DNA from 3 places in the Dokdonella ginsengisoli genome. Region 2 is predicted to be linked to each of the others. Evidence: riboswitches for the same ligand, from Rfam matches in the RefSeq annotation. Region 2 holds a riboswitch; each other region holds the start of a gene.

Region 1 (6,573 bases), on a different contig from region 2:
ATGCCTGCGGCTACGCCTACACGCACGGCGCGTTCAACGGCGTCAGCACCAGCGCCGACCCGGCCGATCCGGACAACGGCGAAGCGACGCCGGTGTTCCTCGGCTTCGGCTCGGATCTGGCCGCCTACGCCGGACAGACCGTACGCATCCGCTGGCGCTTCTCGTCGGACAGCGGCTCGGAATTCACCGGCTTCTGGCTCGACGAGGTACGCATCGGCGGCGGCGCCGCCGCCGACCTGATCTTCGCCGACGGCTTCGAACAGGGCGGCGGCGGCGCCATGTGCCACTGACCCGACGCATCGTGCCGGCGTCCGCACGGGACGCCGGCACCGCCTCATCTTCCGTCCGACACGTTTCCGCACGATCATCGGGGCGACCCGATCCCTTCGCGCGGAGCCGCCATGAACGACCTGTCACCCGCTTCCTCGCCCGCGGGCGGAATCCGCGCCGGCGCGAGCACCCTGCTCGAGCAGGCACAGACGCTCGGCGCGATCCGCGTCGCCGTGGTGCATCCGTGCGACGAAACCAGCCTCGGCGCCGTGCTCGAGGCGCGTGCCGCCGGCCTGGTCGATCCGCTGCTGGTGGCGCCGCGCGAGCGGATCGAAGCCGTCGCGCGGCAGGCCGGCTTCGATCTCGACGGCATCGCGATCGAGCACGTGCCGCACAGCCACGCCGCGGCCGAGCGCGCGGCGGCGCTGGCCGCCTCGGGCCGCGTCGAGGCCCTGATGAAGGGCAGCCTGCACACCGACGAACTGATGAGCGCCGTGCTCGCCCGCGAAGCCGGCCTGCGTACCGCGCGGCGCGTCTCGCACTGCTATCTGATGCAGACTCCGGCCTATCCGCGCCCGTTCATCATCACCGACGCGGCGATCAACATCGCGCCGACGCTGGAGGAGAAGGCCGACATCGTGTGCAACGCGATCGACCTCGCGCGCATCATCGGCGTGGACACGCCGCGCGTGGCGATCCTCGCCGCGGTGGAGACGGTCAATCCGCGCATGCAGGCCACGCTCGACGCGGCGGCGCTGTGCAAGATGGCCGACCGCCGCCAGATCGAAGGCGGCGTGCTCGACGGCCCGCTCGCGTTCGACAACGCGGTCTCGGCCGACGCCGCGCGCATCAAGGGCATCTCCTCGGAAGTGGCCGGGCGCGCCGACGTGCTGGTGGTTCCGGACCTGGAAAGCGGCAACATGCTGGCCAAGCAGCTCGAATACCTCGGCGGCGCCGCCAGCGCCGGCATCGTGATGGGCGCGCGCGTGCCGGTGATCCTGACCAGCCGCGCGGACCCGGGCGAAACGCGCGTGGCCTCCTGCGCCGTCGCCGTGCTGGTGGCCAACCGCTACCGCGCGGTGAAGCCGTGAGCGAACGCATCCTGGTCCTCAACTGCGGTTCCTCCAGCATCAAGTTCGCGCTGTTCGACACCGCCGAGCCGCTGCCGCGCACGCCGGCCTGGAACGGCAAGGTCAACGGCATCGGCAGCGACCGGCCCACCCTGGACGAACGCGGCGAGCCGCGGCGATCGGTGCCACTCGACACCGCGCAGCCGTACCACGCCGCGCTGGCGCTGATCCGCGAGCGCGTGCAGGCGCGCCTCGACGGCGCGCAGCTCGTCGCCGTCGCGCATCGCGTCGTGCACGGCGGTGCGAAGTACTTCGAGCCGGTCCGCGTCGACGCCGCCGTGCTGGCGGACCTGCGCGACTACATTCCGCTCGCGCCGCTGCACCAGCCGTTCGCGCTCGACGCGATCGGTGCGCTGCTGCAGGCGCGGCCGGACCTGCCGCAGATCGCCTGCTTCGACACTGCCTTCCACCACACGCTGCCGGACGTGGAGAAACTGCTTCCGCTGCCGTACGACGCCTGGCAGCGCGGCCTGCGCCGCTACGGCTTCCACGGCCTGTCGTACGAATACCTGTCGATCGCGCTGGCCGAACGCTACGGCGATGGCGCGCGCGGCCGCACGATCTGCGCGCACCTGGGCAGCGGCGCCAGCCTGTGCGCGATGCGCGAGCTGCGCAGCGTCGCCACCACGATGGGCTTCTCCGCGCTCGACGGCCTGATGATGGGCACGCGCTGCGGTTCGCTCGATCCGGGCGCCCTGCTCTACCTGATGCAGATCGAGCGGCTCGGCGTCGACGAGGTCGCCGACCTGCTCTACCACCGCTCCGGCCTGCTCGGCGTCTCCGGCGTGTCGTCCGACCCGCAGGTGCTGCTGCCGCGCGAAGCCGGCGACGAACGCGTGCAGCTGGCGCTGGCCCTGTACGTGCGGCGCATCGTGCGCGAGATCGGCGCGCTCGCCGCCGTGCTCGGCGGCCTCGACCTGCTGGTGTTCACCGCCGGCATCGGCGAACACAACGCGATCCTGCGCGAGCGCATCGGCCGCGAACTCGGCTGGCTCGGCGTCGCGATCGACGAGGAAAGCAACGCGCGCCATGCGCCGGTGATCTCGGCAGCCACCAGCCGCGTCACCGTCGCCGTCGAGCCGACCAACGAGGAATGGATCGCCGCGCGCCACGCCCTGGCGCTGGTCGCGCACACCTGAAGCTTGACGCCGCGAGGCACGCCGGCTACGGTGCGCCCGCCGACGGTTTCATCCCTCTATCCGTATAGAAGGATGAATTAATAGGGAAGCCGGTACGGTCCTCGCGACCAACTCCGGCGCTGCCCCGCAGCGGTGTGTGGAAACGACCTTCGCCAATAGCACTGGTTCTGCGCGACCTGGAAAACCGCCCGCACGGCGGTTTTCCGCGAGTCGGACCGGGAAGCGGCGAACACTAGGCGGAACCCGCGAGCGTTCCTCGTCCACGAGCCCGAAGACCTGCCCCGGCCCGGGAGAAATCCCGGTCTGACCTGGAGCTTCCGTGGGGAAGCGCCGGAGCGCACGCGCGGCCCGCCCGCGCGCGCCTTCCCGCGCCCGCGCCACGTCGTTCCGGATCGCCCGAGGGGGCGAAGGTCGCTGGCGTGGCGGTGCGTCCCTTCGCGGGAGGCGGCGGCGCGCGGTTCCTTCGTTCCTCACTGCCCATCACGCATGAGGAAACGCATCCAATGACTCTCGTTACGAATCTCGGCTTCCCGCGCATCGGCGCGAAACGCGAACTGAAGTCCGCGCTGGAAGGCTACTGGCGCGGCGAACTCGACGCCCGGCAACTGCAGGAGACCGCCGCGCAGCTGCGGCATGCCCACTGGCGCCTGCAGCGCGAAGCCGGCGCGGACGTCGTGCCGTGCAACGACTTCTCGCTCTACGACCACGTGCTCGACACCGCCTTCCTGCTCGATGCGATCCCGGACCGCTACCGCGCGCTGGCCGATCGCGATCCGCTCGCCGGCTATTTCGCGCTGGCCCGCGGGGTGCAGACCGGCGGATTCGACCTGCCCGCGCTGGAAATGACCAAGTGGTTCGACACCAACTACCACTACCTCGTGCCCGAGCTGCACGCAGGACAGTCGTTCCGCCTGCGCGGCGACAAGCCGCTGGCCGAATACGTCGAAGCGCGGCAGCTCGGCCTCGACGCACGGCCGGTCCTGCTCGGGCCGGTGAGCTTCCTGCTGCTCTCCAAGACCACCGACGGCAGCGACCGCCTGCAGCTGCTCGATCGCCTGCTGCCGGTCTACGCCGAGCTGCTGCAGCGCCTGCACGCCGCCGGCGCGACCTGGGTGCAGATCGACGAGCCCTGCCTGGTGCTCGACCAGGACGCCGACGACCACGCCGCCTACCGCCGCGCCTATGCCGCGCTTGCCGCCGCGCAGGGCCCGAAGCTGATGCTGGCGACGTACTTCGGCGCGCTCGGCGACAACCTGGCGCTGGCGATGGAACTGCCGGTCGACGGCCTGCACGTCGACCTGGTCCGCGCGGCGCCGCAGATCGACGCCGTGCTCGATGCCCTGCCCGCCGGACGCACGCTCTCGATCGGCGTGGTCGACGGGCGCAACATCTGGCGCGCCGACCTCGATGCGGCGCTCGACCTCGTGCGCCGCGTCGCCGCGCGCATCGGCGCGCAGCGGCTGCAGCTCGCGCCGTCGTGCTCGCTGCTGCACGTGCCGGTCGACACCCGGCTGGAGACCGAACTGCCGGCGAACATGGTCGCCTGGCTCGCCTTCGCGCGGCAGAAGATCGACGAGCTGCGCGTGCTGGCCGACGCCGCCAACGGCGCGTTCTACACCGCCTCGACGCTCGAACTGGCGCGCGAGCGGCGCGAATCGCGGCGCACCTCGCCGAAGGTGCACCGGCCGCAGGTCGCGCGCCGCCTCGATGCGCTGGATGAGGTGCAGGTGGCGCGCCGCTCGCCGTACGCCGAACGACGCCGCGTGCAGCACGAACGCATGCGCCTGCCGGCGTTCCCGACCACGACGATCGGCTCGTTTCCGCAGACGCGCGAGGTGCGCCAGGCGCGCGCCCGGCATCGCGGCGGCAAGCTGTCCGACGCCGACTACGACGCGTTCCTGGCCGCGGAAACCGAGCGCTGCGTGCGTATGCAGGAGGAGATCGGCCTCGACGTGCTGGTGCACGGCGAATTCGAGCGCAACGACATGGTCGAGTATTTCGGCGAACGGCTCGACGGCTTCGCCTTCACGCACAACGGCTGGGTGCAGAGCTACGGCTCGCGCTGCGTCAAGCCGCCGGTCATCTACGGCGACGTGCAGCGGCCGGCGCCGATGACGGTGCGCTGGTCGCAGTACGCGCAGTCGCTGACCGAGCGGCCGATGAAGGGCATGCTGACCGGACCGGTGACCATGCTGCAGTGGTCGTTCGTACGCGACGACCAGCCGCGTGCGACCACCTGCCGGCAGATCGCGCTGGCGCTGCGCGACGAGGTGCTCGACCTGGAACAGGCCGGCATCCGCACGATCCAGATCGACGAACCGGCGCTGCGCGAGGGCCTGCCGCTGCGGCGCGCCGACTGGCCTGCGTACCTGGAATGGGCGGTGGACTGCTTCCGCATCAGCGCCTCCGGCGTCGCCGACGACACGCAGATCCACACCCACATGTGCTACTCGCAGTTCAACGACATCATCGACGCGGTGGCGGCGATGGACGCCGACGTGATCTCGATCGAGACCTCGCGCTCGCGCATGGAGCTGCTCGATGCCTTCGTGCGCTTCCGCTACCCGAACGAGATCGGCCCCGGCGTCTACGACATCCATTCGCCGCGCCTGCCGTCGGTGGAGGAGATGACCGCGTTGCTGCGCAAGGCCGTCGCGGTGCTCGACGCCGGCCAGATCTGGGTCAACCCGGACTGCGGCCTGAAGACGCGCGGCTGGCCGGAGACGCGCGCGGCGTTGCAGGCGATGGTCGAGGCGGCGCGCCGGCTGCGCGCGGCGTCGGCGCAGGCGGCCTGAGGTCCGGCGCATCGCCGCGCCCGCGCGCGGCGATGCGCTTGCGGCGGTTGCATCCGTTCCTGATCATTCGGATTTCGAATAGGCCTTATCAATCCATTTCATTGGGAAATGGTCGGTCCGGGCGCTAGGCTGGAAATCCGATTCTCCGCGGGCGATCGTCGTGCCGGCCACGGCGACCGCCCACCAGGACCCTGCGATGACCGACCGCCTCTTCGCCAACGCCGTGGACATCCACGGCCATCCGCTGCGCCTGGCCGTCCGCGACGGACGCTTCGTCGAGGCCGGCGTCCAGCCCGCCGCGGCCGAGGTCGTCGATCTGCGCGGCGCGCTGGTGCTGCCGGGCTTCGTCGACGGCCACATCCATCTCGACAAGAGTTTCGTCGGCGACGTCTGGCGGCCGCACGTGCCCGCCGCCACCCTGCGCGAACGGCTGGCCGTCGAGAAGCGGCTGCTCGCCCAGGCCAAGCCGATGGTCGAACGCGCCGATGCGCTGATCGCACAGGCGGTTTCGTTCGGTACACTCGCGATGCGCTGCCACGTCGACGTCGACGCGACCACCGGCCTTTCGCATCTCCACGCGGTGCTGGAAGCCGCGGAAAAATGGCGCGACACGGTCGCGATCGAGATCGTCGCGTTTCCGCAGGCCGGCGTCGCGTCGTGCCCGGGCACCGCCGAGGTGCTCGACGCCGCGATGCGCGAAGGCGCCGACGTCGTCGGCGGCATCGATCCGAGCGCGCTGGACGGCGATGCAAAAGCCCAGCTCGACGTCGTCTTCGGCCTCGCCGAACGGCACGGCGCCAGGATCGACATCCACCTGCACGAGCCCGGCCAGCAGGGCATCGAACAGCTGCTGCGCATCGCGTTCCGCACCGCCGCCGCCGGCCTGTCCGGCCGCGTCGCGGTCAGCCATGCCTACGCGCTGGGCGAGGTTGCACCCGACACTCTGGAACGCACCGCCGCCGCGCTCGCCGCTGCCGGCGTCTCGATCATGACCAACGCGCCGGGCGACCGCCCTTTCCCGCCGGTGCGGCGCCTGCGCGAGGCCGGCGTGCGCGTGTTCGCCGGCAACGACAACATCCGCGACGCGTGGTGGCCGTACGGCAACGGCGACCTGCTGCAGCGCGCGATGCTGATCGGCTACCGCTCCGGCTTCCACACCGACGACGAACTGCGCATCGCGCTCGATCTCGTCACGCACGCACCCGCCTCGGTCATCGGCTTGAAAGACTACGGTCTGAG
Region 2 (6,573 bases):
TTCGGCCTGCGACACCGACATGAACGTCGTCATGAACGACGGCGGCGGTTTCATCGAGGTGCAGGGGACGGCCGAGGGCCACGCCTTCCGCCGCGAGGAACTGGATGCCCTGCTCGCGCTGGCTTCGGCCGGCGTGACCGAGCTGTGCGCGAAGCAACGCGAGGCTCTGTCGAGGTGAACCGCCACATTGCCTATATCGCGCTGCTGGTGCGCGACTACGACGAAGCGATCGCATGGTTCGCGCAGGCGCTCGGCTTCGTGCTGGTCGAGGACAGCGACCTCGGCGGCGGCAAGCGCTGGGTGCGCGTCGCACCGGACGCGGACGCCGCGTTCCAGCTGCTGCTGGCGCGCGCGACGACACCCGAGCAGGGGGCCGCGGTCGGACGCCAGCACGGCGGCCGGGTCGGCTTCTTCCTGCACACCGACGACTTCGCGCGCGACCATGCGCGCCTCGCCGCCGCCGGCGCACGCATGGACGCGGCGCCGCGCCACGAGGCCTACGGCACCGTCATCGTGTTCGAGGACCTCTACGGCAACCGCTGGGACCTGATCGGGCCGCCCCAATGAAACTCGTCCTCGCCAGCGGCAACCACGGCAAGCTGGCCGAGATGCGCGAGATCCTCGCCGGGCTCGACATCCAACTCGTCGCGCAGAGCGAGCTGGGCGTCGCCGACGCCGAGGAAACCGCGACGACCTTCGTCGAGAACGCCCTGCTGAAGGCGCGCCACGCGGCGCGCGCGACCGGGCTGCCGGCGCTCGGCGACGATTCGGGAATCTGCGTCGACGCCCTCGGCGGCGCGCCGGGCCTGTACTCGGCACGCTACGCCGGCGCGCACGGCGACAGCGGCGCGAACATCGCCAAGCTGCTCGACGCGCTGCGCAACGTCGACCAAGCGCAGCGCACCGCGCATTTCCATTGCACGATCGCGCTGCTGCGCAGCGCCGACGATCCCGCCCCGCTGCTCGCGCACGGGCGCTGGGACGGCCGCATCCTCGCCGCGCCGCGCGGCGCGCACGGCTTCGGCTACGACCCGGTGTTCTTCGATCCGGCGCTGGGACGAGGCGCCGCCGAACTCGACCCGGCGACGAAGAACCGCGTCAGCCATCGCGGCCAGGCACTGGCGCAGCTGCGCGCCCTGCTCGAACGCGGCGTCTGAGCCGCCGCGGCTGTCCGCCGTCCCGCCATGCCGATGATTCCGCCGCCGCTGTCGCTGTACGTGCACATCCCGTGGTGCGTGCGCAAATGCCCGTACTGCGATTTCAATTCGCACGAGCGCGGCGGCGCGCTGCCGGTCGACGCCTACGTCGAGGCGCTGCTGGCCGATCTGGATCGCGACCTGCGCGAGCATGCGGCGGCGATCGGCGCCCGGCCGCTGCACAGCGTGTTCTTCGGCGGCGGAACGCCGAGCCTGTTCGCGCCGCAGGCGATCGCGCGCATCCTCGACGGCGTCGCCGCGCGCATCACGCTGCCGCGCGACGCCGAGATCACGCTCGAGACCAATCCCGGCACCGTCGAGCACGGCCGCTTCGACGAATACCTGAGCGCCGGGGTCAACCGCATCAGCTTCGGCGTACAGAGCTTCGACGACGACAAGCTGCGCCGGCTCGGCCGCATCCATTCCGCCGCAGAGGCCGAGCGCGCCGTGAAGCTGGCGCAGGACTCGGGCCTGACCAATCTCAATCTCGACCTGATGTACGCGCTGCCGGAGCAGACGCCGGACGGCGCGATCGCCGACGTCGAACACGCAATCGCGTTGCGGCCGGCGCACGTCTCGCACTACCAGCTCACGCTCGAACCCAACACGCTGTTCGCGGCGAAGCCGCCGCCGCTGCCCGACGAGGACAGCGCATGGGACATGCAGGAAGCCTGTCAGGCGCGGCTCGCCGCCGCCGGCTACGCGCAGTACGAGGTGTCGGCGTACGCGCGAGAGGGGCGCGCATGCGCGCACAACCTCAACTACTGGCGCTTCGGCGACTATCTCGGCATCGGCGCCGGCGCGCACGGCAAGCTCGGCGACGCGCGCGCGGACTCGATCGTGCGCACGACCAAGCTGAAACTGCCGCGCAGCTATCTCGAGCGCGCTGCACGCGGCGAGGCATTCGGCGGCGCGAATCCGGTACCGGCTGCGGAGCGGCCGTTCGAGTTCATGCTGAACGCGCTGCGCCTGAATGTCGGCGTCGACGCCGACCTGTTCGAGGCGCGGACCGGCCTGCCGCTGACCGCGATCGCCGCCCCGCTCGAACGGGCGCGCCGGCGCGGCTGGCTGGTCGACGACGACACCCGCCTGCAGCCGACCGCCGACGGCCGGCGCTTGCTCAACGATCTGCTTCAACTCTTTCTCGGAGCGACCTGATGCTCGAGACGATCACCATCGACTGCCCCTACTGCGGCGAGCGCTACGCCACGCAGGTCGACCTCTCGGCGGGTTCGCAGAGCTACGTCGAGGACTGCGCGGTGTGCTGCCGGCCGATCGAGATCGCCGTGCGCGTGGACGAGGACGGCGAGCTGCTCGGCGTGGACCTGCGCACCGATCGCGATTGAACCGCACCGGGGCGGCGACTACACTGCGCGCCGCCGCAGGTGCCCCGCCGCGGACCATCGCGCCGGGGTGAAACGGGAAGTGGGTGAGATGGGTTTCCGGCGATCGTTCCCGATCGCGGAAACAGGGAGCGATCCGCTCCCGCCGTCGATGCCCACGCTGCCCCCGCAACGGTAGGCGAGTCCGACTCGATCCAATGCCACTGCCGCATCCGCGGCGGGAAGGCGATCGAGTCGACGCGCCGGAAGGCTCCGCGACCCCGGTCGCAGACTCTTCCGACGCGTCGCTCGCGAGCCCGGAGACCGGCCTGCGCTCTCGTCGTTCGTGCCCGGGCAACTCCCGCCGGCGCGACGACGATCAGCTCCAGGCGTTGCGGCGGGCAACGGACGGGCACGGGCGTCCGTCGTCGTGCGCGTTCCTCCTCCACAGCCTGGCCACGCGGGTGTGCGACAGGAGGAAACCCATCATGCTTCGCCGTTCCATGCTTTTCATCGCGCTTTCCGGCGCACTCTGCGCAAACGCCAGCGCCGACGAGGAACAACTGCAGCCGACCGTGCAGGTGACCGCTTCGCGCGTCGCCGAGACGGTCGATTCGGCCCTGGCCGACGTCAGCGTCATCACGCGCGAGGACATCGACGCCAGCGTCGCACGCGACGCGATCGATCTGCTCCGCCTCGAAGCCGGCGTCGACCTGTACCGCACCGGTGGCGCCGGCCAGCAGACCTCGCTGTTCCTGCGCGGCACCAACTCCAACCAGGTGCTGGTACTGATCGACGGCGTGCGCGTGTCCTCGCAGAACACCGGCGCATTCGCGTTCGAGCAGCTGCCGCTCGACACAGTCGAGCGCATCGAGATCGTGCGCGGTCCACGCGCCAGCTACTGGGGTTCCGACGCGATCGGCGGCGTGATCCAGATCTTCACGCGCAAGCTGGAAGGTCCGCGCGTGGCGCTCGGCTACGGCAGCTACGGCGACGCCGACGGCAGCGCCGGCATCGGCCACTGGAACGGCACGGACGGCTACAGCGTGCAGGTCGGCGCGCGCCACGTCGGCGGCTTCTCGGCGACCAACCGCCGCATCTGCAACGGGCCGGACGACCCGTTCTGCATCTTCAACCCCGACGACGACAGCTACCGCAACAAGAACTTCACCGGCCGCGCCGCGCACGCATTCGGCAGCCAGGTGCTGTCGGCCTCGCTGTACCGCAGCCAGGCCGAAGTGCAGTTCGACCAGGGCTACTCGGACGTCATCGAGCAGTCCGGCGGCGTCAACCTCGAGGGCGCGCTCGGCGAGAACTGGAACCATCGCCTGGCCTTCGGCAACTCGCGCGAGGATCTGGAAACCCCGGCGTTCACCACGCTGCACCGCACGCGCCGCAACAGCCTGCTGTGGCAGAACGAGTTCCGCCTGGACGAACACCAGCGCCTGGTCGCCGGCGTGGATTTCGTGCGCGAGAAGGGCGAGACGCGCGACACCTTCAGCGGCACCACCGTCTACGAACGCGAACGCGACAACCGCGCCGCGTTCGGCGGCTGGCGCGGCGACTTCGGCGCACTCGACACCGAGATCGCGCTGCGCCACGACGACAACGGCGATTTCGGCGGCGCCACCACCGGCTCGCTGGCGCTGGGCTGGCGCTTCAGCCCGCTGCTGCGCGCCTACGCCAACGTCGGCCGCGGCTTCCGCGCGCCGACCATGAACGAGCTGTTCCATCCCGGCTACGGCGGCTACTTCGCCGGCAATCCGGACCTCGACCCGGAGCGCTCGCGCAGCGCCGAGGTCGGCGTCGAGTTCGCGCCCGACGCGAACCAGCGCTTCAAGGCCAACCTGTACACCGCGCGGGTCAAGGACCTGATCAGCTTCACCGGTCCGCAGAACCGCGCCGAGAACATCGCCAAGGCCGAGATCGACGGCGCCGAGTTCGAGTACCAGCTCAAGCTCGACGCCTGGTCGCTGCGCGCCAACTACACCTGGATGGACGCGCGCAACGGCGACACCGACCAGCCGCTGCTGCGGCGGCCGAAGCAGAAGGTCACCGGCGTGATCGAGCGCTCGTTCGGCGAACGCTGGCGCGCCGGCGCGGAGATCGTCTACGCCGGGCGCCGCGACGACGTCGGCGGCAGCGGAACCGTCGACCTGGCCTCCTACACGCTGCTCAACCTGCGCGCCGGCTTCACCCTCAGCCCGGACTGGAGCCTTGCCGCCCGCGTCGAGAACCTGACCGATCGCGACTACGAACTGGTGCGTGGCTACAACACGACCGGGCGCTCCGGCTTCCTCGAGGTGATCTGGCAGCCGTCGCGTTGATGTGACGTGATGTGACACGGCCGCCGCAGGACGCGGCGGCGTGCCAGAATAGCCCCCGTCCGGACGGCCTCCGCCCGGACGCAGGGGGCGCTGGGCCGCGCGATGCGTGCCCGGCGTAAACGAGGATCTCGTCCGGCGGCGCCCGCCCGTGCGTCGCCGCAGGGAGAAGGACGATTCGCGACTACGGCGCAACGCTTGCTTCGCTGTCCCAGCGAACCGACCTGCCGCCGCGGGTACGCGCGGCGCTCGACGATCTGCTGCGCACCGCCTGCGCGCATTTCGGAGCCGCTCTGCCGCAGGCCCTGGACGAGATCGATCGCGCGCTGTTCAAGCTGGCCGAGCGCGCCGCCAGCAACGCGCAGCAACAGACCCTGTTCGAAAGCCTGGGCGAGCTGAGGCGCAAGCGCACCGACCTCGTGCCGCGTTTCCTGCAGCACGCCGAATCGACTCTGGCGCGGCTGCGCAGCGGTGCGCCTCCGCAGGCACCCGCTCCGCTCCCCACGCCCGCGCTCGAACTGGTCGATCCTTCGGTGCTCGAGGAAGACCTGGCCCTGCGCGAGATCGCCGGCAAGTCGGAGATCCGCAACAGCCAGGCGCTGTACGCGATCGCGCACCGGTTGGGCGTGCTCGGCGCGACCCCGGCGCTGCCCTACGAAGTGCTGCCGCTGGGGCCGGCGCGACTGGTGGAGGCATTCCGTCACGCGCTCGGCGATCTGGACTTCGGCGTCGAAAGGCGCGTGCATGCCTGCCGCATCTTCGATCGCACGGCGATGGCGACGCTCGGGCGCTTCTACGAGACGATCAACGCGCAGCTCGCGGCGCGAGGCATCCTGCCGCATCTGCACTGGAGCGCCACGCGCCCGCGCCCTGCCGCGTCGACGCCTTCGGCGGAGATGCCGCCGCCGACGCAACCGCCATCCGCCGGAACGCCAGCGCCGGAGCCGGCGCATGCGGACGATGCCGGCCTCTTCGATACGCTTTACCGGCTGCTCGCCACGCGCCGCCGCCGCGGCGACGGCCCGGCGCAGGCCGCGACGCCCTCGGCCACGCCGGCCAGCCGCGACGACCTGCAGAGCCTGCTCGGCGCATTGCAGCGGGAGCAGTCCGCGCCTTTCGAAGCGCGCGGCGACGAACCGCCCCACGACACCGCGCAGTTCAAGCGCGAGCTGTTCGACCGCCTGCGCAAGGCCGGCCCGCACGGCAGCGCGCTGCGTCTGGTCGACGACGACGTCGACACGATCGAGCTGGTCGGCCTGCTGTTCGAGTACATCGGCGCGAACCTGCGCGCGAACAGCGGCGCACGCGCGCTGCTGAACCGACTGCACGTGCCGGTGCTGCGCGTCGCGCTCGGCGATCGCAGCTTCTTCACCCGCCGCTCGCACCCCGCGCGCGAACTGCTGAACACGATCGCCGAGACCGGCGAGCGCTGGATCGACGAAAGCGATTCCGACCCGGACCTGTCCGCCAAGATGCGCCTCGTCGTCGACAGCGTCAGCGCCGACTACGACGGCGACCTGACGCTGTTCGAGAATCTGCTCTCCGACCTCGGCCGGCACATGCAGCTGCTGGCGCGGCGCGCGGAGGTGTTCGAGCGCCGCCAGGTCGACGCCGCCCGCGGCCGCGAGAAGCTCGAGGTCGCACGCGCCACGGCGCGCGGCGCGATCGCGCAGGCGCTGCGCGACGGCTCACCGACAGACGCGGTACGCAATCTGCTGGACCAGGCCTGGA
Region 3 (6,573 bases), on a different contig from region 2:
TCGACGGCTGCACGGCGGGGCGCAGATTTTCCTGGTTGACCGCTTCCTGGAAGCTCGATCCGATCATCTCCGACAGGGCCTCGTTGCGGATCTGCCCGCCGAAACGCTGCTCGATGACCTTGGTCGGCACCTTGCCGGGACGGAAGCCCTTGAGGCGCGCGGTGCGGCCCATTTCCTGGATGCGCGAACGGACCGTGTCCTCCAGGCGCGCGGCCGGAAGGCGGACGGTCAGCTTGCGACCAAGGGAGCCTACGTTTTCGATCGAAACTTGCATCGGGTCTACCTCAATGACTGGACGCGGGCGACTCCCGGCCGCACCGCTCGAACTGGGGATTCCAAAGGCGTGCCGGACGCAGGCGCTCCGCGGGGCGGGAGGCGGCGTCCAGGCGTCGTGCGAAAGGAGAGACTCGAACTCTCACGGGTTGCCCCACTGGAACCTAAATCCAGCGCGTCTACCAGTTCCGCCACTTTCGCCCGGATCGACACTCTTCACCCGCGAGCGCGCAGGCTCGGCGCCGCGCAGTGGAATGTGGTGGGCCGTCTAGGACTCGAACCTAGGACCAAGAGATTAAGAGTCTCCTGCTCTACCAACTGAGCTAACGGCCCCCGTGTGTATCAAACAACGTGGCAACGCACCGCGCAACCCTCGTTCGCACTCCCTTGCGGGAGGGACTGAGAGTGGAAGGCTGGGGATGCCTTCGACGCGCAGACCGGAACTGGTAAGTATAACGAAAAAAATTGGGGTGGACGAGGGGATTCGAACCCCCGACAACCGGAATCACAATCCGGTACTCTAACCAACTGAGCTACGCCCACCACGAAAAACCTTTGCTGCTCCATCCTTGGGCGCTCTCCGATCGGCATCCGGCCTCTCGTGAACGCTTGCCCTGCTCCACTGCGACACCCCGCCTGCGCCACGCCGATCGCGTCGCGAAGCTGGCACGCCCGACAGGACTCGAACCTGCAACCGTCGGCTTAGAAGGCCGATGCTCTATCCGGTTGAGCTACGGGCGCATCGTCAGCCGCTGGGTCGCGCGCCGGGTTGGTCGGGGTAGAGGGATTCGAACCCCCGACATCCTGCTCCCAAAGCAGGCGCGCTACCAGACTGCGCTATACCCCGCCGCCGCTTCCGTCAGTACAGCCGCCTCGGGAAGACGCGGGATGTTACGAACCGGCGTCAGCCTCGTCAATCCGTCGTGCTCGTGAGGGCGCGGCCGACCGGCACCGCGCGCCCGTGCTCGTCGACCGCGACCATGACGAACTCGCCCGAGGTCGCCAGCTGCCGTTCGGCGCCCGGCGTCGGTTCGCGCAGCAGCGAGACGCGCACGGTCATCGAGCTGCGGCCGACGCCGACCACGTTCGCGCGAAGCTCGACGATGTCGCCGAGCTTCACCGCGGCGCGGAAATCGATGCGATCCGAACGCGCCGTGACCACGGTGCGGCCGGCGAAGCGGCTGGCGGCGAGGAACGCCGCCTTGTCCATCCAGGCCAGCGCCTGCCCGCCGAACAGGCTGCCCAGGTGATTGCAGTGGTCGGGAAAGACGATCTCGACGCAGCGGACCTCGCCTCCGCCGCCCTGCCCCGCCGTGTCAGAACGCATGATCGAAACCGACCTCGCCTTCGACCGCGACCTGATAGGCGGACACGCGGCGCTCGAAGAAGTTGGTCAGCTCCTGCACGTCCTGCAGCTCCATGAACGGGAACGGATTGCGCGCGCCGTAGCGCCGCGGCAGGCCGAGCATCTCCAGGCGCCGGTCGGCGACGTACTCCAGGTACTGGCGCATTTCCTTCACCGACATGCCGACCACGCCGCCGGCGAGCACGTCCTCGGCGAACGCCGTCTCGCAGTCGACCGCTTCGGCGATCATCGTGCCGACCTGCTCCGCCCACGATTCGTCGAACAGCTCCGGCTGCTCGTGCCGCACCGTGCGGATGACCTCGAACGCGAAGCCCATGTGCGCCGATTCGTCGCGGAACACCCAGGCCGTGCCGGCGGCCAGGCCCGGCAGCAGCCCGCGCGAGCGCAGGAAGTACACGTAGGCGAACGCGCCGAAGAAGAACAGGCCTTCGATGCAGGTCGCAAAGCAGGTCAGGTTGAGCAGGAACTGGCGGCGTTCGGCGTCGCTGGAGATCCGCTCCAGCGCGTGGATCGAATCGATCCAGCGCTGGCAGAACTCGGCCTTGGCGCGGATCGACGGGATGTTTTCGACCGCCGCAAACGCCTGCGCGCGCCGCTCCGGCTGCGGGATGTAGTTGTCGAGCAGGGTCAGGTAGAACTGCACGTGCAGCGCCTCTTCGAACAGCTGGCGCGACAGGTACATGCGCGCCTCGGGCGCGTTGATGTGCTTGTAGAGGTTCAGCACGAGATTGTTCGCGACGATCGAGTCGCCGGTGGCGAAGAACGCGACCAGGCGCTCGATCAGGTGCCGGTCGGCCGGCGACATGCGCTGCGCGAGGTGGCCGAGGTCGATCTGGAAATCGATCTCCTCGACCGACCAGGTGTTCTTGATCGCGGCGCGATACATCTCGTAGAACTGCGGATAGCGCATCGGCCGCAGGGTCAGGTCGAAGCCGGGGTCGAGAAGGTGTGGCGTGTTCATGGAGATTCCTTGGACGGGTGATTTCACCTCTCCCGCTCGCGGGAGAGGTCGACGCGCTCGGCGCGTCGGGTGAGGGCGAGTTCGTGAGGGCCTGCGTGCCTGCATCCCTCATCCGGCCCTTCGGGCCACCTTCTCCCGATGGGAGAAGGAACGAACGAAATCACTGACACGCCTCGCACATCTCCGGGTTCTCCAGCGAGCACACGACCGCCTCCGCATCGCTGTACGCCTTCGCCGGAGCGGCTCCGACGGTCGCCTTGGCGATCCGCGTCGCCGGCCGCGAGCGCAGGTAGTAGGTCGTCTTCAGGCCCTTCTTCCACGCGTACATGTACATGCTCGACAGCTGGCCGATGTTCGGGCTCTCGATGAACAGGTTCAGCGACTGGCTCTGGTCGATGAATGCGCCGCGGTCGGCGGCCATGTCGATCAGCGCGCGCATCGGCAGCTCCCATACGGTGCGGTAGATCGCCTTCAGTTCGGCCGGCAGCTCGGCGATCGACTGCACCGACCCTTCGGCGAGCTTGATCGCGTCGCGGATCTCGGCGGTCCACAGGCCCAGCCGCTTCAGCTCGTCGACGAGGTAGCGGTTCACCTGCAGGAAATCGCCGGACAGCGTCTCGCGCTTGAACAGGTTCGACAGCTGCGGCTCGATGCACTCGTAGCAGCCGGCGATCGAGGCGATCGTGGCGGTCGGCGCGATCGCGATCAGTAGCGAGTTGCGCAGGCCGTGCGCCTGGATCTCCTCGCGCAGCGCCTGCCAGCGCGCGCCGTCGCGCGGCACCACGTTCCAGGCCTCGAACTGCAGCTCACCCTGCGCCGCGCGCGTTTCGGCGAAGGCCGGATGCGCGCCCTTCTCGCGCGCCAGCTCCAGCGAGGTGCGCAGCGCCCAGTAGTAGATCTCCTCGGAGATGCGCGCCGACAGCTCGCGCGCGGCATCGCCGTCGAACGGCAGGCGCAGCGCGAAGAACAGGTCCTGCAGCCCCATCAGGCCGAGGCCGACCGGGCGCCAGCGCAGGTTCGACGCGCGCGCCGTGGCGATCGGATAGAAATTCAGATCGATCACCCGGTCGAGCTGGCGCACGGCGACCTGCACCGTGTGCGCGAGCTTGTCGAAATCGAACGCGACGCCGTCGTGGTGCTGGGCGAGGTTGATCGAGCCGAGGTTGCACACGGCCGTCTCGCCGGCGCCGGTGACCTCGACGATCTCCGTGCACAGGTTCGACAGGTGCACGGTGTTCTCGCCGCGCGCGGTCTGGTTGCAGGCGCGGTTGCAGGCGTCCTTGAAGGTCATCCAGCCGTTGCCGGTCTGCGCCAGCGTGCGCATCATGCGCGCGTACAGGTCGCGCGCCTGCACGGTCTTCCTGGCCAGCCCGCGTGCCTCGGCCTGCACGTAGGCCTGCTCGAACGCGGCGCCCCACAGGTCCGGCAGCTCCGGCACCTCGCTCGGGTCGAACAGCGACCACGCGCCGTTCTCGTCGACGCGGCGCATGAACAGGTCCGGCACCCAGTTCGCCAGATTCAGGTGATGCGTGCGGCGCGCATCGTCGCCGGTGTTCTCGCGCAGCTCGAGGAAGGACTCGATGTCCGCATGCCACGGCTCCAGGTACACGCAGGCCGCGCCCTTGCGCTTGCCGCCCTGATTGACCGCGGCGACCGAGGAATCGAGCGTCTTCAGCCACGGCACGATGCCGTTGCTGAGGCCGTTGGTCGAGCGGATCAGCGAGCCCTCCGAACGCACGCGATGCCAGGCCAGACCGATGCCGCCGGAGAACTTCGACAGCAGCGCGACGTCGCGGTACTTGTCGTAGATCGCCTCCAGCGAATCCTCGGGCGAGTCGAGCAGGAAACAGCTCGACAGCTGCTCGTGGCGCGTGCCGGCGTTGAACAGGGTCGGCGAGCTGGGCACGTAGTCGAGCGCGCCGAACTGCTGGTACAGCTCGATCGCCTCGGCCACGTTCTCGCTCAGCGCGCAGGCGACGCGCAGCCAGAAATGCTGCGGCGTCTCGATGACCTGGCGCCGCGTCGGATGCTTGAGCAGGTAGCGGTCATACAGCGTGCGCAGGCCGAAGTACTCGAAGCGCAGCGTGTGGTGCGCGTCGATCGCGTCGTTGAGCTTGCGCGCGTTCGCCTCGACGAAGTTGAGCACGCGCTCGTTGATCAGGCCGGCGTCGAAGCCCACGCGGATCGACTGCGAGAACGAGTACACGCCCAGCCCCTGCACTTCCTTGTCGATGTAGCCGGCGAGCAGGCGCGCGGCGGCCTTGGAGTATTCCGGCTCCTCGGCGATGAACGAGGCGGCGGTGCGGATCGACAGCTCGTCGAGCTCGCGCGTGCCGGCGCCGTCGTAGAGGCCGCTGATGGTCTTCAGCGCGACGCGCATCGGATCGACGTCGGCCAGCCCCTCGCAGCAGCGCGACACCGCGCGCACGATCTTGTTGAGGTCGACCGGCTCCTTCGCGCCGGAGCGCTTGGTCACCTGCATCGCCGCCGGCCCCGCGTGCGGGGCGGTCAGGCGGAATCCGCCCTGGTCGGGCTTGTCCGCGACGGACGGCGCGACGCGGGATTCGGTGGCGAGTTCGGACGTGGTCATGGCGTTCTCCTGCACGAGCGGTGAACCCGCAAGGAGACGAGCACGGCGGCGCACGGAATGAGACTTCCCGCGATCCGCCGGCCTCCGCTCCCGCGAGCGAACGAGGAACCTTGCGGAACGAGCGGGTCGAAAGCGGGGCCGCGTCCGTACGGACGACGCGCGGCGACTTCCGGCCGGCCCTTCCCGCGAGGACCTTCGAGCCAACGCCGTGCCTTGCGGCACGACGGTCGTGGCCGGTATTCGGACTTACGGGCCCGAGGCTTTCGCCTCGCCTACTGGACGCTGCTTCCCAAGCCAGGGGGCTCAGTGCGATTCGCGTCGTTCGTTCCCGATCACCGCTGCGGGGCAGTTCCGGATTCGCACCGGATTCCCTCGTCGGCCGGGGTTACGGCCCCGGCGACGGCCCAGATGTTGTGTTGGACACCATCGACCGGCACAAGATATTCGATTCGGCCGCCCGCTTCAATCCATCGGACACAGGATTTTTCGTTTGACTTCGAGGGCGCGACCGACGGCCGGCAGGCTCGCGCCGTTGCGACCGGCCTGGCGCCTCGCGTGGGGCTTAGCCCGGCGCGACCAAGCGCTCCTGCAGGCCGCCGGCGCGGCGCACCTCGGTCGCCAGCGCCGCCTGCAGCGCGGCCGGCGCCGTCCAGATCTCGATCGACTGCTTGGCGCGCGAGACGCCGGTGTAGAGCAGCTGCCGCGACAGGATGCGGTGTTCGGCATCGGGCGGCAGCAGCACCGCGGCGTGACGGTACTCCGAGCCCTGGCTCTTGTGGATCGTGATCGCGAACGCGCTCTCGTGCGCCGGCAGACCGTGCGGCGCGAAGCCGCGCAGCCCGGCGTCGCCCTCGCCTTCGGCGCCCTCGAACCAGACGCGCAGGTTGCCGGCGGCGTCGGCCAGGCACAGACCGACGTCGCCGTTGAACAGGCCAGCGGCATAGTCGTTGCGCGTGACGATGACGGCGCGGCCCGGATACCACTCGGCCTGCGCGTCGACGCTCCAAAGGCGGCGTAGGTTTGCTTCGAGCAGCGCATTGAGCGCGAGCGCGCCGAACGGTGTTTCGCGCAGCGCGCACAGCAGCTGGCGATCGGCGAGCGCGTCCAGCGCCGAACGCACGAGCTCGGCGCGCCGACGCAGCGCGTCCTCGTCCGGCGCGCCGTCGCGTTGCGCCGGCAACGCCGGGCGCAACGCGACGACGGCGGCCAGCTCGCGCGCCCAGCGCGCGACCTGCTCGCGCAGCGCGCGCTCGTCCTCCACGCGGCGCAGCGCGGCCCGTCCGTCCGACGCGGCGAGCGCCGCATCCAGCGCACCGGCATCGCCGGCGCGCACCGCCTCGTTCACCGCCGCCAGCTGGCGCTCGGCGCGGAAACTGTGCGTCA

The links. Region 2 has a riboswitch for cobalamin ahead of ACFO6Q_RS16620 (TonB-dependent receptor domain-containing protein). Riboswitches for the same ligand answer to the same signal wherever they lie in the genome.
Region 1: it holds a riboswitch for cobalamin, as region 2 does, so the genes downstream of both, metE (5-methyltetrahydropteroyltriglutamate--homocysteine S-methyltransferase) here and ACFO6Q_RS16620 (TonB-dependent receptor domain-containing protein) in region 2, are expected to answer to the same signal.
Region 3: it holds a riboswitch for cobalamin, as region 2 does, so the genes downstream of both, ACFO6Q_RS15375 (ribonucleoside-diphosphate reductase subunit alpha) here and ACFO6Q_RS16620 (TonB-dependent receptor domain-containing protein) in region 2, are expected to answer to the same signal.

What each region holds. Positions count from the first base shown of each region.
Region 1 is NZ_JBHSHD010000010.1:850,792-857,364, forward strand. It holds gene ACFO6Q_RS15875 (S8 family serine peptidase) at 1-290, shown strand, start outside; gene ACFO6Q_RS15880 (bifunctional enoyl-CoA hydratase/phosphate acetyltransferase) at 402-1,361, shown strand; gene ACFO6Q_RS15885 (acetate/propionate family kinase) at 1,358-2,539, shown strand; cobalamin riboswitch at 2,565-2,837, shown strand; gene metE (5-methyltetrahydropteroyltriglutamate--homocysteine S-methyltransferase) at 3,043-5,334, shown strand; gene ACFO6Q_RS15895 (amidohydrolase family protein) at 5,531-6,573, shown strand, end outside.
Region 2 is NZ_JBHSHD010000012.1:11,249-17,821, forward strand. It holds gene rph (ribonuclease PH) at 1-178, shown strand, start outside; gene ACFO6Q_RS16600 (VOC family protein) at 175-567, shown strand; gene rdgB (RdgB/HAM1 family non-canonical purine NTP pyrophosphatase) at 564-1,157, shown strand; gene hemW (radical SAM family heme chaperone HemW) at 1,185-2,354, shown strand; gene ACFO6Q_RS16615 (CPXCG motif-containing cysteine-rich protein) at 2,354-2,542, shown strand; cobalamin riboswitch at 2,563-2,865, shown strand; gene ACFO6Q_RS16620 (TonB-dependent receptor domain-containing protein) at 3,007-4,845, shown strand; gene ACFO6Q_RS16625 (DUF1631 domain-containing protein) at 5,067-6,573, shown strand, end outside.
Region 3 is NZ_JBHSHD010000010.1:719,682-726,254, reverse strand. It holds gene tig (trigger factor) at 1-274, opposite strand, end outside; tRNA gene ACFO6Q_RS15410 (tRNA-Leu) at 393-474, opposite strand; tRNA gene ACFO6Q_RS15405 (tRNA-Lys) at 531-606, opposite strand; tRNA gene ACFO6Q_RS15400 (tRNA-His) at 740-816, opposite strand; tRNA gene ACFO6Q_RS15395 (tRNA-Arg) at 938-1,014, opposite strand; tRNA gene ACFO6Q_RS15390 (tRNA-Pro) at 1,044-1,120, opposite strand; gene ACFO6Q_RS15385 (acyl-CoA thioesterase) at 1,187-1,600, opposite strand; gene ACFO6Q_RS15380 (ribonucleotide-diphosphate reductase subunit beta) at 1,590-2,600, opposite strand; gene ACFO6Q_RS15375 (ribonucleoside-diphosphate reductase subunit alpha) at 2,761-5,082, opposite strand; cobalamin riboswitch at 5,406-5,633, opposite strand; gene recD (exodeoxyribonuclease V subunit alpha) at 5,753-6,573, opposite strand, start outside.